3 regions of the Nonomuraea mangrovi genome follow, and region 2 is predicted to be linked to each of the others. Evidence: riboswitches for the same ligand, from Rfam matches in the RefSeq annotation. Region 2 holds a riboswitch; each other region holds the start of a gene.

Region 1 (5,863 bases), on a different contig from region 2:
CGGTGGGAATCACGGGGCTCTTGTTGCGACGCTAGATTCACCGACGATCATTGGGAAGAGGCGATGTCGCGCCGCCCGGCCGCGCGGCCCGCCCCGGCCCTGGCGACCGGGAGCTCGAGGAGTGTCGAGGCCGGTGGTGTGGCGCAGGAGCCCGGGGGCTTGCTATACCGGGCAGGTCGCTGAAAGAGAAGGCATTGAGATCATGGAAATCTGGATCAACCCCGACTGCTCCAAGTGCCGGTCCGCGCTCTCCGTCCTGGACGCCGCGGCGGTCGGCTACACCGTGCGCCGCTACCTGGAGGATCCGCCGAAGGAGCACGAGATCCGCGACGTGCTGGTCAAGCTCGGCCTCGAACCGTGGGACATCACCAGGACGGGCGAGGCGCGAGCCGCCGACCTCGGCCTGCACGACTGGCCGCGCGACTCCCGCAGCCGTGACCGGTGGATCAGGGCACTGGCCGAGAACCCGACGCTGATCCAGCGGCCGATCATCACGGCCGACGACGGGTCGGCCGTGGTCGGGCGGACCGAGCAGGCCGTGCGATCGATACTCGGTTAGCGGCATGGTCCGCGGAGCGCGGGTGGGTTATAGTGCGCTGTCGTGGCGGTTCTCTCCCGCCCAACCTCCTGAGCGGATCCCCACGCGACCCGCCGGCCGCGGAGGCAAAGGGGACGCAGGAGCCTCGGGAGCGGCAGTCTGACCGGCTTCGCGACACTTCGCGGCCGCCAAGGGCTGCGGGCGTGGGCCGGGCCCTGGCGATGGCCGCGCGGAGAGTCGTCATGACCAGCAAGAAGCAGCTCAAGGCTCGCATCCGTGAGCGGATGGCCAAGACCGGCGAGAGTTACACCACGGCCCGCACGCACCTGCTCGGCAAGGCCGAGACGCACGCCGACGGCGGCTGGCGGTTCGTCGGCGGGCACCACCCCTCCAGCGCGGCGATCACCGCGATCCTCGCCAACCAGGGCGTCGCCATCAGCGAGCCGCTGGTGTTCCTCGCGGGTGGCGGCATCGGCGCCGGTTACATCCTGTGGGAGTTCCAGCACGACCAGACCCGGCACGTGACCCTGGGCTTTCGCAATCAGTGGCAGTACTACAACCGCTGGATGGACAAGACGCTCACCCGTCTCGGCGTGCCGTACGAGGAGCACACCACCGGCGGCGCCCGCGGGGCCAGTGACAGGCTCGCCGAGGAACTGGACGCCGGGCGGCCGTGCGTGATCCTTCCCGACCGCTATCACATCGGGTACTGGCGGCTGCCCGCCGCGCTGGACGGGCACGGCGGGCATCCCGTGGTCGCCTACCGGCGGGACGAGAACGGGGTGTACATCGACGACAGGGGCCAGGCGACGCTGCTCGTGCCGCGGGACCGCGTCGACGCCGCGCGTGCCAGGGTCGGTTCGTACAAGAACGTGACGCACGTCCTCGGCGACACCGTCTTGGACGAGGCGGCGCTGGCGAGCGCCGCACGAGAAGGGCTGCGAGACTGCGCCGGCCACCTGTCCGCGGCCTCCGACTCGTTCTCGCTGCCCGCGTGGCGCAAGTGGGCGCGGTTGCTGACCGACACCAGGAACGCCAAGGCGTGGCCGAAGGTCTTCGCCGACGGTCGCGGCCTGGCGGGGGCGCTGCTGTCGGTGTGGGAAGGCGTCGAGCCGGTCGGCATGGACGGCGGGAACCTGCGCGACCTGTTCGCCGGCTCGCTGGACGAGGCCGCGGATCTGGTGGGCGAGCCGCGCCTTTCCGGGCTGGCGGGACGGTTCAGGGAGATCCACGCGATGTGGCACGACCTCGCGGAGGCCGCGCTTCCCGCGTCGGTGCCCGAGTTCGCCAGGGCGCGCGAGCTGACCGCGGCGATCAGGGAGAGCGTCCTGGCCGAGGGAAGCGCCGGTGGCGCCCAGGCGGCAGCGGCGGGCGAGGAGCTGTGGAGGCTCAGGGCGCAGGCCGATCGGTCCGCCCCCGCCGGTGATCTGGCCGGTCTCTTCGCCGAACTCGGCACGCGGGTGGGCGCGATCTACCAGGCGGAGTCGGCGGCCATCGCGGAGCTGGCGGCACTCGTGCGCTGACCGGGGCCTCTTCGTCCGCTGAGCCTGTCCGCGGGTGACGTCAGTACCTGACGCGAGTGGCGATGATCTGCATGGCGAACTCCTGCTCCTCCTGCGAGGGCTGCCTCGTCCAGGTCGTGCCCGGGGCCTGCTCGGCCAGCATCCGGCTCAGGGCGGCGCCGAGCACGTCCGAGGGCTTGGCGCCCTGCATCTGCGTCCGGGTGGCGGCGTAGCGGTCGAGCACCCTGGCGTAGTCGACGAGCAGCGTGTTCGTGTAGCGGCTCTTCTCGCCGTCGGCCCGGTTGAGCGCCTCGACGTACTCGGGCTCGGGCTCCTCGAGGACCGCCTTCACGACGTCGAGGCGATCGCGGATCGGCTCGCTCGTGGAAAGGTCGCTCGCCTGGTCGTACATGGCCTGGACGGACTCCGGCGTGTCGCCCGCGAGCACCACGACCATGCCGTAGCCGCTGTCCTCCTCGCCGTACCCGCCTTCGACGCCGTCCACGCCGGGCGCCGACAGGGCGTCGCTCATGGCGTCGCGGAAGCCGTACTTGTCCATGCCGTCGATCTCGCAGGGCAGCCAGTTCTCCCGCAGGTGGAGCACCCCGACGCTCTCGCGGGCGGCGGCCTGGCCGAACAGGTGGCGTACGGCGCCCGCAGGATCGCTCATCGCGGCGGGTCCCATCGCCTTGAAGCGGTCGGCCATGAGGTGCATGGAGATCAGCATCGGCGGGTGATAAAGGCTCAGCACCCCGTGCTCGCCGTGGATGAAGAACGAGCCCACCTCGTTGTCGTAGGCCCTGAGCCCCGCCATGAACGCGATCTCTTCCTCCTCGCTGAGCCGCAGTTCCCACCCCCAAAGGCGGTTGACCTCGAACTGGTCGAAGCTCTCCCCTCTGAGCGGGTCGCGGAAGCGCCACCACAGCGCGACTCCGACGACCACCGCGGCTACCACCCCGAGCGCGATCCACATGGTTCGAGCGCCTTCCTGTTCGGATGCACAGGCGCAGGACCATAACACGATCTTCACTGAGCTATGGGACGGTTTGTCAGAGTCCCGGTCGAGCCGGTGATCGCAGGTGTGCGAGCATGGTCGGCGTAGGCGACGGCGGATCGAGGAAGCCGGTGAGAGTCCGGCGCGGTCCCGCCACTGTGATCGGTGAGCGGATCCCAGCAGGCCACTGCCCGAGTCGGGTGGGAAGGCGGGGACGAGCGTCGAGCCGGGAGCCAGGAGACTCGCGCGGTCGCCTCCTCAGCGGATCGGGGCGGATCTCCGCGGGAGAGGGAGGTGGTCGGCGTGCCGTACCGGCTGCCTGTGCCGCCGGCGGTGATCGCCGGAGCGGTCGCCGACGTGTCCACGATCGGCGGCTTCTTCGAGATGGGAGTCGGGCCGATCGGGCCGGGGTGGCGGCCGCTCGCCGATCTGCCCGTGAGACACCGGATCGACGACGCCGCCGTACGCCTGGGAACCGGCGAGACCAGGGTGGCGGCCTCCCTGCTGTTCCAGGGACTGGCCGCCCGCCTGTGGTCGCCCGTTGTCGGCGTGGCGGTGGCGCACGGCCTGCTCGTCGACGTCGATCCGTCCCAGGTGCACTGGTACCCGACCCCCTCCGGTCCGCTGCCGCTGCGAGCTCAGCGCCTGACCGGACGGCGGGTCGTGGGCACCTCCCTCGCCGAGCCCCTGTACCGCGCCGTGGTGCCCGGGCTGCTGGAGCCGCTCGCCCAGGCCGTCCAGGAGATCGTGAAGATCGCGCCGGGGCTGCTGTGGGGCAACGCGGCCTCCGCCCTCGCAGGCGCCGTCCAGACCCTCACCCGCGGGCGCCCCGAGCTCGCGGGACGCGCCATCGCGCTCGGTCGCGAGTTGCTCGCGCTCGGCGTGCTGCGCGGGAGCGGGGAGCTGGTCGAGCCCGCTCCCGACCGGCCGTTCTTCGTCCGGCGCAGCTGCTGCCTCTACTACCGGGTGCCCGGCGGCGGCATGTGCGGGGACTGCGTCCTGCTCGATCAGATCACGCGCCGCGAGCAGTGGGCGCTGACCATGCGCAGGGGCGGAGGATCCTGATGAGCCACGCCGCCCCGCCGATCGTCACGACGGGAGGACGCGCCGCAGCAGATAGGTGTCCATGATCCAGCCCTTGCGCTCGCGGGCCTGCGCCCGCAGCTCCCGGATGCGGTCGGCGACCTCGGGCACCGGCCCCGACACGAGGATCTCGTCCGGCGTGCCGAGGTAGGCACCCCAGTAGATGTGGTACTCCGCACCCAGGTCGGCGAAGGCGCAGCGCGCGTCGAGCATGACGACGACGTCGTCGGCCGCGACGGGGCCCTCCTGGGCCAGGCGGCGGCCCGTCGTGATGTGCACGGGCCTGGCCACCCTCGTCAGGCTGGTGCGATGCCGGGCCGTCAGCGCGGACACACTGGTGATGCCCGCGACGACCTCGTACTCGAACGCGACCCCTCCCCGCTCGACGACCTCCTCGATCCCGGCCAGCGTGCTGTCGTAGAGCCCAGGGTCGCCCCAGACGAGGATCGCGCCGGTCTCGTCGTCGCCGAGCTCGTCCCGGATGAACGCCTCGTACAGGTCGGCCCGACGCGAGCGCCACTCCTCGACGGCGGCGGCGTAGGCGGGAGTGGTCCTGTCCCGCTCGGGGTCCCGGGCCTCCACCAGCCGGTACGGCTCGCGGGCGTGCTCCTTGATCATGTCCTGGCGGAGCCCGACCAGGTCGTGCTTGGCCTCGCCCTTGTCGAGGATGAAGAAGGCGTCGGTCCTGCCGATGGCCTTGACGGCCTGGAGGGTGAGATGGTCGGGGTCGCCGGCGCCGATGCCGATGATGAGGATTCGCTTCACCCGGGAAAGTCTGCCGCCTCGGCGAATGGCCGGGCTCGCCGGGCCTGACCGAGGACGGCTCGTAGCGCAAAGTCACCGTTCAGCGCCATTGAGTGACGAGATTGTGGTGGGATGGGCTCCGTGCGACCCCCGACGAGAGGCCACCCGCATGCCCCCGATCCGACGCGCAGTCGCGCCGCTCATCGCCGTCCTGCTCCTGAGCGGCTGTGGAGCCGCCACCGGCGCGGCGCGACCCGCCGGTGAGCCGGCCGCGGCGACGCCCACGCCGGCGCCGTTCCTGACCCCGACGCCCGGGACGGGAAGGCCGCTCGGCAAGCGGCCGGCCAGGGACGGGAGCACCGTCTCGCCCAGGCCGGCCAAGAAGGCCCGCATCCCGTCGCCGCGCCCGAAGGCCACGAGGACCGCGCGACCGGCGCACCCCGCGCTCCGGATCGGTGTTCGTCCCGGCTCCTTCTGCTCGCCGCAGGGAGCGTTCGGCAGGAGCGAGGCCGGGACCCTGATGCGCTGCACCGCCCGCGGAGGCGACCCTGCCAGATGGCGGAGGGGCTGAGCCCGCCGTTCGGAAGGTCAGGCGGGCGACGGCGCGAGCAGGCGGCGCGCGACCTCGGCCGGGTGGGTGAGCTGCGGATAGTGGCCCGCTCCCGCGATCTCCGTCACGGGACGGCCGACGGCGGACACCAGCGGATCGTCGGATCCCACGACGATCTCCACGGGGACCGTGACCCTGGCGAGCAGGCGGCGCGACTCCTCGCGTTCGGCGACGGCCGTACGAAGAGCGGCGATGACCCGGCCCGCCACGCCGGGCCTGCGCAGGTCGGCCGCGGCGCTCGCCACGGCGGGCCCCTCGGGCAGGCCCAGCGTCCCGGCCAACCGGGCGGCGGACATCCGGCGCAGCATCGGGACGGCCGCCGCCGACCGGGTGAGCCGCGGGCCCGGTGCCTGCGCGAACGCAGGGGAGACCAGCACGAGCCCGCTGATCCG
Region 2 (5,863 bases):
GGACGGATGCCGCTACCTCCCCTGCCGCCGTCACGTCCCACCCGCGGGCCTCCATGCCCTCCACGAGCGCCCTGGCGGCCGACTCGGCCGCGTCCACGTCGGCCAGGCCGGCCGAGCCGTCCTCCGCGAGGCCCAGCGCCTCGCGCAGACCAGGCAGCGTCTCGGTGCCCGCCCACATCTGCCGGGCCCGCAGCATCGCCAGTACCAGGTCGACGCGCACCGCGCCCTCGGGCGCGGCTCCCAGCACGTGCAGCCCGTCACGGATCTGCGCGTCCTTCACCTCGCACAGCCAGCCGTCCACGTGCAGCAGGAAGTCGTCGAACTCCGTGTCGTGCGGCCGGTCGGCCAGCCCCAGGTCGTGGTCGAGCCGCGCCGCCTGGATCAGCGTCCAGATCTGCGCCCTGATCGCGGGCAGCTTCGCCGGGTCCATCGCCGCGATGGAGGCGTGCTCGTCCAGGAGCTGCTCCAGCCGCGCGATGTCGCCGTAGGTCTCGGCGCGCGCCATCGGCGGCACCATGTGGTCCACCAGGACGGCGTGCGCCCGCCGCTTCGCCTGGGTCCCCTCACCGGGGTCGTTCACCAGGAACGGGTACACCAGCGGCAGATCGCCCAGCGCCGCGTCGGGCCCGCACGCGGCCGACATGCCCGCCGACTTGCCCGGCAGCCACTCCAGGTTCCCGTGCTTGCCGACGTGCACCATCGCGTGCGCGCCGAACTCCGCCGACAGCCACCGGTAGGCGGCCAGGTAGTGGTGGCTGGGCGGCAGGTCAGGGTCGTGGTAGATCGCGATCGGGTTCTCGCCGAAGCCCCGCGGCGGCTGCACCATCACCACGACGTTGCCCGCCTGGAGGGCGGCGAGCACGATGTCGCCCTCGTGCACGAAGAGCTCGCCGGGCGGCGGACCCCAGTGCCGTTCCATCGCCGCGCGCAGTTCCTCGGGAAGCGTCTCGTACCAGGCGGTGTAGGAGGCGGCGGGGATGCGCACGGGGTTGGCCGCGAGCTGCTCCTCCGTCAGCCACTCCTGGTCCTGGCCGCCGGCGGCGATGAGCGCGTGGATGAGCGCGTCGCCGTCCAGCTCCGCGACGCCCGGCAGGCCCTCGCCCAGGTCGTAGCCTTCGGCGGCCAGCCTGGCCAGCAGTTTCACCGTGCTCGCCGGCGTGTCGAGGCCGACCGCGTTGCCGACGCGCGCGTGCTTGGTCGGGTAGGCCGACAGCATCACCACGAGTCGCTTCTCGGCGTTCGGGACGTGCCTGAGCCGCGCGTGCCGTACGGCGGTGCCCGCCACACGGGCGGCCCGTTCGGGGTCGGCCGCGTAGACGGTCAGCCCGTCCTCGTCCACCTCCTTGAACGAGAACGGCACCGTGATGATCCGCCCGTCGAACTCGGGGATCGCCACCTGCGAGGCCGCGTCGAGCGGCGACAGGCCGTCGTCGTTCTCCTCCCACGCCTGCCTGCTCGTGGTCAGGCAGAGTCCCTGCAGGATCGGCACGTCGAGCTCGGCCAGCGCGCCCACGTCCCACGCGGCGTCGTCGCCGCCCGCCCCCGCCGTCGCCGGCCGCGTGCCTCCCGCGGCGAGCACGGTCACCACGAGGGCGTCGGCGGTCCTCAGCGTGTCGAGCAGCTCGGGCTCCGCCGTACGCAGCGAGGAGCAGAAGACCGGCAGCGCCCGGCCGCCCGCGTCCTCGATCGCGTCGCAGAGCGTCCGCACGAACCCGGTGTTGCCCGCCATGTGGTGCGCCCGGTAGTAGAGCACGCCCACGACGGGCTCCTCGGCGGGCTCCTCGGCGGGCCGCTCCCTGTCGAGAAGCCCCCAGGTCGGGGTCGGCTCGGGCGCGGCGAACCCGTGTCCCGTGAGCAGAACCGTGTCGGACAGGAAGGCGTGCAGCTCGGCCAGGTTCGACGGGCCGCCGTGGGCGAGGTAGGCGTGCGCCTCGGCGCAGACGCCGCCGCTGACCGTGGACAGCTCCATGAGCTCGGCGTCGGGCGCCTGCTCGCCGCCCAGCACGATCACGGGGCGCGGGCCCGCGAGCAGGTGGTCGAGCCCCTCCTCCCAGGCCCTGCGTCCGCCGAGCAGCCGCACCACCACCAGGTCCGCGCTCTCGACCAGCGCGGGCAGATCGTCGACCGTGAGCCTGGCGGGGTTTCCGAGCCGGTACGGCGCGCCGCTCGCCCTCGCGCTGAGCAGGTCGGTGTCGGAGGTCGACAGCAGCAGAACGGCCGTGCTCTCGGGCACAGGGAACTCCTCCCTCGGGGTCCTCGCCCCGGTCGCGGGTGTCACGAGTGCGGGAGTCTCCTGGCTCCCGGATCGACGCTCACCCCGGCCTTCCCACCCGTCTCCGGACAGTGGCCTTGCGGTGGGGTTCGCTCCCCGGTCACAGTGGCGGGACCGCGCCGGCTTCGCACCGGCTTCCTCCGTCGCCCTCGTCTGCGATCAGACTAGAGGGTTTGGAACGGGTTACCATCCTCCGCGTGGACATAACTGCGGACATTGGCGACTTTTCGGGACATGCGGGTCCCGACGCGTGCCCCGGGGCACTCCAGGTCCACACCGCCGCCGACGGCGCGCTGGCCAGGGTTCGCATCCCGGGCGGAGCGCTCTCGCCGGCCCAGCTGAGGGAGCTGGCCGCCTGCGCCGCCGAGCTCGGATCCGGCGTGATCGAGCTGACCTCCCGCGCGAACGTCCAGGTGCGCGGCCTGCGCGCGCCCGACCCCGCCGACCCGTCCAGCGTGCCGGCCTTCGCCGCCCGGATGGCCGCGGCGGGGCTGCTGCCCTCCGCCACGCACGAGCGGGTGCGCAACATCCTCGCCTCCCCCCTCGCGGGGCGCGTCCCCTCATCGCTCGCGGACGTCCGGCCGCTGGTGAGCGCACTGGATCGCGCGCTGTGCGGCACCCCCGAGCTGGCCGGGCTCTCGGGCCGCTTCCTCTTCGCGCTGGACGACGGCACCGGCGACGTGCTGTCCTGCGGCGCCGACGTGACCTTCCTCGCCACCTCGGCCTCCGGCGGCGTGCTCCTGCTCGGCGGCGTACGGCAGGGCCCGCCCGTGGACCTTGCCGGGGTGGTCCCGCTGATGCTCGCCGCCGCCTCCGCCTTCATGGAACTGGGCGACGGCGGCGCGTGGCGTGTCAGGGACGTCCAGGACGGCCCCGCCCTGCTCGCGGCCCGCCTGTTCGGCGCCGCCCAGGAAGAGCCCGGCCAGAGCGACCAGGCAGGTGACTCCGGCCCCGCGGGTGACTCCGATCCGACCGGCCCGACCGATCCGGCCCGCCCGGCCGATCCGGCGGGCCCGGCGGGCCGGGAGCGTGCAGGGGTGCGGGATGCGGGGACCTTCCGGCAGCTCGACGGCGACGTCGCCCTCGAAGTGGTGATCCCGCTCGGCCGCCTGACCGCCCACCAGGCCGCGGTCCTCGCCGACGCCGCCCCCGAGGCGCGCGTCACCCCATGGCGTACCGTCGTCCTGCCCGGCCTGGCCCCCGACGCCGTCCAGCAGGTCGCGGACCGGCTCACCGGGGCGGGCCTGGTCACCGTCCCCGGCACGCCGTGGGCCGGGCTCAGCGCCTGCACGGGCCGCCCTGGCTGCGCGAAATCCTTGGCCGACGTCCAGCTCGACGCCAGAGTCTGGGCCGAGCGGCCGGACCACGAACCTGCGGCCCGTCCCGTCCACTGGGCCGGGTGCGAGCGGCGCTGCGGCCGTCCCGCCGGAGAGGTGGTCGACGTCGTCGCCACCCCGGCCGGCTACCGGGTCGCGGGCCGTACCGAAGAAGAGGGGACATGACCGACTACATCCGCGACGGCGCGGAGATCTACCGGCGCTCGTTCGCCACCATCCGCGCGGAGAGCGACCTCGCGGGGCTGCCGGCGGACATCGCCCAGGTGGCCGTCCGCATGATCCACGCCTGTGGCATGACCGACCTGGTCACCGACCTGGCCTACTCGCCGGGCGTGGTCGCCGTGGCGAGGGCGGCCCTGCGCGCGGGCGCGCCGATCCTGTGCGACGCCATGATGGTCGCCTCGGGCGTCACGAGGACCCGCCTGCCGAAGGACAACGAGGTGATCTGCACGCTCGGCGACCCGGGCGTGCCGGAGCTGGCCGAGCGGATGGGCACCACGCGCAGCGCGGCGGCGCTGGAGCTGTGGCGCGAGCGGCTCGACGGCGCCGTCGTCGCGGTGGGGAACGCGCCCACCGCCCTCTTCAGGCTGCTGGAGCTGGTCGAGGAGGGCGCGGGGCGTCCTGCGGCGGTGCTCGGCATCCCCGTGGGCTTCATCGGGGCGGCGGAGTCGAAGCAGGCGCTGGCGAGCAGCGGTCTGGAGTACCTGGTGGTGCACGGCCGCAGAGGCGGCAGTGCGATGGCGGCGGCCGCGGTCAACGCGATCGCGAACGAGCGGGAGTGAACGGCGTGGCGGGACGGTTGTTCGGGGTGGGGCTGGGTCCCGGGGACCCCGAGCTGGTGACGGTCAAGGCGGCCAGGCTGATCGGCGAGGCGGGCGTCATCGCCTATCACAGCGCCAGGCACGGCAGGAGCATCGCGCGTTCGATCGCGCTGCCGTACATGCGGGAGGGGCAGGTCGAGGAGCTGCTCAAGTACCCGCTGACCACGGAGACCACCGACCACCCCGGCGGCTATCAGGGAGCGCTCGACGACTTCTACGCCGAATGCGCGCGGCGTCTCGCTGCCCACCTGGACGAGGGCAGGGACGTGGTGGTGCTGTGCGAGGGCGACCCGCTCTTCTACGGCTCCTACATGCACATGCACAAGCGGCTCGCCCACCGCTACGAGACCGAGGTCGTGCCTGGTGTCACCTCGGTGGCGGGCGCGGCGGCCGTGCTGGGGCGCCCGCTGGTGGAGCACGAGGAGACGCTGACCGTGCTGCCGGGCACGCTCCCTGCCGACGTCATCACCGAGAAGCTGCGCAACGCCGACTCGGTGGCGGTGCTCAAGCTCGGCAGGACCTTCGAGAAGGTTCGCGACGCGCTGGCCGAGGCGGGCCGCCTCGACGAGGCGTGGTACGTCGAGCGGGCGACCACGGCGAACCAGCGGATCGAGCCGCTGAAGGACGTGGACCCGGCGAGCGTGCCGTACTTCTCGCTGGCGATGCTGCCCAGCGGCGGCGGGCGTGACGACGAGCGTCTGGAACCCGGGGTCGCGGTCGTGGGGCTCGGGCCCGCGGGCTCGCAGTGGCTCACCCCCGAGGCGCGGCACGTGCTGGCCGAGGCGACCGACCTGGTCGGCTACGGCCCCTACGTCGACAGGGTGCCGCAGCGGTCGGGCCAGATCAGGCACCGCACCGACAACAGGGTGGAGGCCGAGCGCGCCGCGCACGCGCTGGAACTGGCCCGGCAGGGCCGCAGGGTGGCGGTCGTCTCCTCCGGCGATCCAGGCGTGTTCGCGATGGCCAGCGCGGTGCTGGAGGCGGCGGAGGACTTCCCCGACGTCCCCGTGCGGATCGTGCCCGGTCTGACGGCCGCGCACGCCGTGGCGAGCAAGGCGGGCGCGCCGCTCGGGCACGACTACTGCGTGATCTCCCTGTCGGACCTGCTCAAGCCGTGGGAGATCGTCGCCGAGCGGCTGCGGGCCGCCGCCGTGGCCGACCTGGTGCTGGCGATCTACAATCCGGCCTCGCGCAGCCGTACCTGGCAGGTGGGCGCCGCCCGCGACCTGCTCATGGAGCACCGCGACCCGGCCACCCCCGTGGTGATCGGCCGCGACGTCGGCGGGCCGCAGGAGACGATCACCGTCACCACGCTCGGGGAGCTCGATCCCGCGCAGGTGGACATGCGCTGCCTGCTCATCATCGGCTCCTCCACCACGCGGGTCACGGGCGACGGCGTCGTCTACACCCCGAGGCGTTACCCGGCCTGAACC
Region 3 (5,863 bases), on a different contig from region 2:
GTCACGTGCTCGTTGCCGCCCTCGGCCAGGGTTCTCGCCATCAGCGGAGGGCTCTCGACCGGCGGGGTCAGCAGGTCGTGCGTGCCCCAGATCGCCAGGACCGGCTGACGGACCTTCCGCAGCACGGGCAGCGGGTCGTGCCATGGCTCGGGGAACAGCCCGCCGTCGGAGATCGCCCGGTACAGCGTGGGCACCGAACGGTCGGGCAGCGAGCCCGCGACGCCGGCCTTGCGCAGGCCCGCCGAGACCGCCCACGCCTGCTGGCGCAGCGGCTGCAGGGAGTTGGCGCCGACCAGCACCACGAACGCCACGTCGGTGGAGCGTGAGGCGGCCAGCGGCACCACCCATCCGCCCTCGCTCAGCCCCCAGAGCCCGACGTGGGCCGGGTTCACGCCCGCCTGGCGGCGCAGCGCCGCCACCGCGCCGAGCGCGTCGTCGGCCAGCTGTGAATAGGAGCGCTCGAACAGCGAGTAGCCCTCGGTGCGCTTGTCGTAGACCAGCACCGCCATGCCGCGTCTGGCGAACTCCACGGCCTCGGTCATGAGCTTGGTCCTGGGCGTGCCCGCGCCGGCTCCGTGCACGAGCACGATCCCGGGGCGCGCGCCCTGCCCGCCTCTGGGGGACAGGACCGTGCCGCGCAGGGTGAGCCCGCCGCCGCCCGCGAAGCTCACTTCCGTCGTGGTCAGATCGGCCGGCACCGGTACGGCAGGCGGCGCCCCCGTCGCCGGTACGCCGGTCGTCGGCCTGGCGTGCGCCGCCGCCGGTGCGGCCAGCGCCACCAGCAGCGCCATCGCTGAGATCACTAATCTCTTCATGTTGCCGAACCTACTCTGCAGAGAGTTATCGGCAAAGACATGTCTGCAGAAATCCTTCTGGAGGACTAGGGTGCTCGTCATGAAGGATGACGAGCCGTGGGTCCTGGACGACCCGGGCAAGCTGAAGGCCCTGGCCCACCCGATGCGCCGCGCCATGCTCCGTCACCTGGGCCTGCACGGTCCCGCCACGTCCACGACGCTCGGCTCGCTGCTCGACGCCAAGACCGGCACGACCAGCTATCACCTGCGCCAGCTGGAGAAGTACGGGTTCATCGAGGAGATCCCCGAGCGGTCGGCCGGGCGTGAGCGGTGGTGGCGGAAGACGGAGACGGGAGACATCAGGCTGCCCCATCCGGCGCAGCTCGCGCCCGAGGACCGCCCGGTGCTGGCCGAGTTCCACCGGATCGGGCTCGAGGAGGACAAGGGGATCCTGCTGGAGCTCCTGCCCGCCGCCTACCAGGCCGATCCCGCGTGGGTGAAGGTCTCGCGCGCTCTCGGCCGGATGACGCTGGGCGAGCTGGAGGACTTCTTCGAGGAGTACATGCTGCTGCTGAAGAAGTACAGCCATCGTGCCGCCGACGCTCCTGAGCAGGCCCGGCCCCTGCACATCCGCCTGCTCGCCCTGCCCGCGGACCTGCCCGCCCCCGATGTGTGACTCTCCGCCTCCGACCAATAACATGGAGTAGCGGAGGGGTGGGGCGACGGGAGGGGCCTGCGCATGCGCCGTCGGGAGTTCGTCGCGAGAGCGCTGGCCGCTATGGCGGGCCTGGCCGGCTGCGGTACGGCCACGCGCCCGACCCCGAGCTTCTCCGTCGTGCCGGGAGGGGAGGCCTGGGTCCCCGTCGCGCGGGTGCTCGCGGGGCAGTTCAAACGCGACGGCGTGGCCGAGGGAGGGCCCCTGCTGACGGTGACCGGCCTGCCCGCGATCGCGGCCGCCGAGATGGCCGGGGTGAAGGAGACGGGCACCCCGCTGGCCAGGCTGGTCGGCGACGTCGAGGTCCTGGTCGTCTCCAACGCCTCCGTCTTTCGCGAGTTCGACGACTTCGCGCGGCGGCTGGTCGCCGACCCCGGCGGCACCGTGCTGGGCGGCAGGCCGCAGGGAGAGTCCGATCACCTGCTGTTCGGACTGGTCGCGCGCGGTCTCGGCGCGGACGCCAGGGTGCTCGACTACGCGGGCTACCCCACCACGGACGATGCGGCCGAGGCGCTGCTGGCGGGCAGGGTGGGCGTCGCCGCGGGCCCGCTCGGCGAGTGGCGCAAGCGCCTCGGCAAGGGGCGTCTCAGGGCGCTGGCCGTCTCCTCGGCCGAGCGGGTCGAGGACGTCGAGGCGCCGACCCTGCTGGAGTCCGGTGTCAGGGTCGACTTCGCCGACTGGTGCGCGGTGCTCGGGCCCAAGCAGATGAGCGAACGCGATCGCGCCCGGGCGGTCGAGGTGCTCGACGAGGTCGCCCGGTCCGCGCGGTGGCTGGACGCCTGCCGCGCCAGAGGGTGGAAGCCGATCCCGCTCAGCGGCGACGACTTCGCCGCGTGGCTCGGGTCCGAGGCCGGCAGGACCCGCGAAGTGCTCAAGGACCTGGGGCTGATCGACACAACTTGTTGGGGTAGTTGCGTCCGCGGCCACTAGATGTAGGATCCTGGTCGTCGCTGGTTCGCCCGAGCAGGGCGAAGCAAAAGGGAAGCCGGTGAGATGCCGGCACTGCCCCGCAGCGGTGAGCGGGAACGACCGCCGTCACGAAGCACTGGGCCCATGGCCTGGGAAGCGACGGCCAGTAGGAAGCTGACGTACGCCCGCGAGTCCGAAGACCTGCCAGCGGTGTGACCTGTCCAAGGCCTCGAGGGAGGGCCGCGGGGTCTCGCGGCGTGCCCGCGTGCTCTCGCCTGCCTTCACGGGGTGAGCTCGCGAGGAGAGAGCGTGACGCAGATCGTAGAGGTGGATCGCCGGCTGGCCATCGAGGAGGCCGCCGCCAGGGTGATCGCCGACCCGGAGAACTCCAGGGTCGCCGCCAGGCTGCTGGCCGAGCAGATCGCGGACGAGGCCGCCGCGCACGGCGTGAGGACCTTCTCCGAGTCGATCGTGGCCACCCACGCCGCGGGTCTGCTCCAGGACGGGCTGGCCGCCTTCGTGGCGGCCAACGCCGCCGCCCTCGACGCGCTGGTGGACGAGAGCGCCGACGACAGGTTCGAGTACTTCGGCCTGCGCACCGTCTACGACCGCTACCTGCTGCGCCACCCCGAGACGCGCGGCGTGCTCGAACGCCCGCAGCACTTCCTGCTGCGCGTCGCCTGCGGTCTTTCCGCCTCGGTCGCCGAGGCCGCCGAGCTGTACGCGCTGATGTCCACGCTGTCGTACCTGCCCAGCTCGCCCACGCTGTTCAACTCCGGCTCCCGCCGTCCCCAGCTCTCGTCGTGCTTCCTGCTCGACTCGCCGCGCGACGAGCTGGAAGGGATCTACGAGCGTTACGGCCAGGTCGCCAGGCTGTCGAAGTACGCCGGCGGCATCGGCATCGCGTGGACCAGGGTCCGCTCGCGCGGCTCGCTGATCCGCGGCACGAACGGCCACTCCAACGGCATCGTCCCGTGGCTGCGCACGCTCGACTCCAGCGTGGCCGCCGTCAACCAGGGCGGCCGCCGCAAGGGCGCGGCCTGCGTCTACCTGGAGACCTGGCACGCCGACATCGAGGAGTTCCTCGAACTGCGTGACAACACCGGCGAGGAGGCCCGCCGGGCCCACAACCTCAACCTCGCCAACTGGGTGCCCGACGAGTTCATGCGCCGCGTCGAGGCCGACCAGCCGTGGTCGCTGTTCGACCCCAAGCAGGTGCCGCACCTGACCGACCTGTACGGCGAGGCGTTCGACGTGGCCTACCGGGCCGCGGAGGCGGCGGGCCTGCACACCCGTCAGATCCCCGCGCGCACGCTCTACGGCCGGATGATGCGCACGCTCGCGCAGACCGGCAACGGCTGGATGACCTTCAAGGACGCCGCCAACCGCGCCTCCAACCAGACCGCGCGCCCGGAGAACGTCATCCACCTGTCGAACCTCTGCACCGAGATCCTCGAGGTGACAAGCGACGGCGAGACCGCCGTCTGCAACCTGGGCTCGATCAACCTGGCCGCCCACCTGGCGGGCGGCACCATGGACTGGGTACGGCTGCGCGCCACCGTCAGGACCGCGGTGCGCTTCCTGGACAAGACGATCGACCTGGGCTTCTACCCGACGCCCGAGGCCGAGACCGCCAACCTGCGATGGAGGCCGATCGGGCTCGGCGTGATGGGCCTGGCCGACGTGTTCTTCTCGCTGCGCCTGCCGTTCGACTCGGCCGAGGCGCTCGCGCTGTCCACGCGCATCGCCGAGGAGATCGCGCTGGCCGCCTACGACACCTCCGCCGACCTCGCCGTCGAGCGCGGGCGTCACCCCTCCTACGGCGACACCAGGGCGGCGCAGGGCGTCCTGCACCCGGACCACTACGGCGCCGGCGACTCGCCCGAGTGGACCGCCCTGCGCGCCAAGATCGACAGAACCGGGCTGCGGAACTCCCTCATGATCGCCATCGCGCCGACGGCGACGATCGCCTCGATCGCGGGCTGCTACGAGTGCATCGAGCCGCAGGTGTCGAACGTCTTCAAGCGCGAGACCCTGTCCGGCGAGTTCCTGCAGGTCAACCGGTACCTGGTCGCGGACCTGCAGGGCCTTGGGCTGTGGACGCAGGAGATGCGCGACGCGGTGAAGCGCGCGGACGGCTCGATCCAGGACATCCAGGGGATCCCGGCCGAGCTCAAGACCCTGTACAGGACGGCGTGGGAGCTGCCGCAGAAGGCGCTCATCGACCTGGCGGCGGCGCGGACGCCCTACATCGACCAGTCGCAGTCACTGAACCTCTTCATGGCGACGCCGACGATCGGCAAGCTGTCGTCGATGTACGCCTACGCGTGGAAGCAGGGGCTGAAGACCACCTACTACCTGCGCTCGCGCCCCGCCACCAGGATCGCGCAGACGACCGTGCAGGCGGCGCCCGAGCAGGCGTTCACGGTGAGCGAGGCGGTCGCGTGCTCGCTGGAGAACCCCGAGGTGTGCGAGGCCTGCCAGTAGGCACGCCGCCCCGCACGACAGACGTTCCGTTCGCAAGGAGAAACACATGCTGCTCGACCCCGGTATGGACCTGACGCTGCGCCCGATGCGCTATCCCGACTTCTACGAGCGCTACCGGGCCGCGATCCGCAACACCTGGACGGTCGAGGAGGTGGACCTGCACAGCGACCTGGCCGATCTCGCCAAGATGTCGCCCCAGGAGCGCCACCTCATCAACCGGCTGGTCGCCTTCTTCGCCACCGGCGACTCCATCGTCGCCAACAACCTCGTCCTCAACCTCTACCAGCACGTCAACGCCCCCGAAGCCCGCCTGTACCTGTCCAGGCAGCTGTTCGAGGAGGCGGTGCACGTGCAGTTCTACCTGACGCTGCTCGACACCTACCTGCCCGACCCCGACGAGCGCGTGAAGGCGTTCGCCGCCGTCGACAACATCCCCTCCATCCGCGACAAGGCCGAGTTCTGCTTCCGGTGGATCGACTCCCTGTCCGACCTGCAGCGGCTGGAGACCAGGCAGGACCGCAGGACCTTCCTGCTCAACCTCATCTGCTTCGCCGCCTGCATCGAGGGCCTGTTCTTCTACGGCGCCTTCGCCTACGTCTACTGGTTCCGCTCCCGCGGCCTGCTCGGCGGCCTGGCCACCGGCACCAACTGGGTCTTCCGCGACGAGTCGATGCACATGGAGTTCGCCTTCAGCGTCGTCGACACCGTCCGCGCCGAGGAGCCCGACCTGTTCGACGACAAGCTCGGCGAGCAGGTCACCAGGATGCTGGAGGAGGCCGTCGCGGCCGAGCTGGCCTTCGCGAGCGACCTGTGCGGTGACGGCATGTCGGGCATGACCGTCGGGCAGATGCGTGAGTACCTTGAGTACGTCGCCGACCAGCGGCTGCGCCGGCTCGGCCTGCCCATCAGGTACGGCACCGCCAACCCCTTCGCGTTCATGGAACTGCAGGACGTGCAG

The links. Region 2 has a riboswitch for cobalamin ahead of cobN (cobaltochelatase subunit CobN). Riboswitches for the same ligand answer to the same signal wherever they lie in the genome.
Region 1: another riboswitch for cobalamin. It lies ahead of ACFSKW_RS51435 ((2Fe-2S)-binding protein); the one in region 2 lies ahead of cobN (cobaltochelatase subunit CobN).
Region 3: another riboswitch for cobalamin. It lies ahead of ACFSKW_RS23120 (ribonucleoside-diphosphate reductase subunit alpha); the one in region 2 lies ahead of cobN (cobaltochelatase subunit CobN).

The regions. Positions count from the first base shown of each region.
Region 1 covers NZ_JBHUFV010000098.1:80,149-86,011, forward strand. Annotated here, with positions in the region: gene ACFSKW_RS51420 (arsenate reductase family protein) at 203-559, shown strand; gene ACFSKW_RS51425 (BtrH N-terminal domain-containing protein) at 781-2,061, shown strand; gene ACFSKW_RS51430 (hypothetical protein) at 2,102-3,013, opposite strand; cobalamin riboswitch at 3,111-3,296, shown strand; gene ACFSKW_RS51435 ((2Fe-2S)-binding protein) at 3,338-4,099, shown strand; gene cobF (precorrin-6A synthase (deacetylating)) at 4,124-4,882, opposite strand; gene ACFSKW_RS51445 (hypothetical protein) at 5,031-5,432, shown strand; gene ACFSKW_RS51450 (alpha/beta fold hydrolase) at 5,450-5,863, opposite strand, start outside.
Region 2 covers NZ_JBHUFV010000015.1:188,636-194,498, forward strand. Annotated here, with positions in the region: gene cobN (cobaltochelatase subunit CobN) at 1-2,233, opposite strand, end outside; cobalamin riboswitch at 2,272-2,462, opposite strand; gene cobG (precorrin-3B synthase) at 2,470-3,774, shown strand; gene ACFSKW_RS08370 (precorrin-8X methylmutase) at 3,771-4,391, shown strand; gene ACFSKW_RS08375 (precorrin-2 C(20)-methyltransferase) at 4,397-5,860, shown strand; gene ACFSKW_RS08380 (cobalt-precorrin-6A reductase) at 5,848-5,863, opposite strand, start outside.
Region 3 covers NZ_JBHUFV010000033.1:1,017,159-1,023,021, forward strand. Annotated here, with positions in the region: gene ACFSKW_RS23105 (alpha/beta hydrolase family protein) at 1-815, opposite strand, end outside; gene ACFSKW_RS23110 (ArsR/SmtB family transcription factor) at 895-1,470, shown strand; gene ACFSKW_RS23115 (Bug family tripartite tricarboxylate transporter substrate binding protein) at 1,534-2,439, shown strand; cobalamin riboswitch at 2,444-2,641, shown strand; gene ACFSKW_RS23120 (ribonucleoside-diphosphate reductase subunit alpha) at 2,728-4,905, shown strand; gene ACFSKW_RS23125 (ribonucleotide-diphosphate reductase subunit beta) at 4,952-5,863, shown strand, end outside.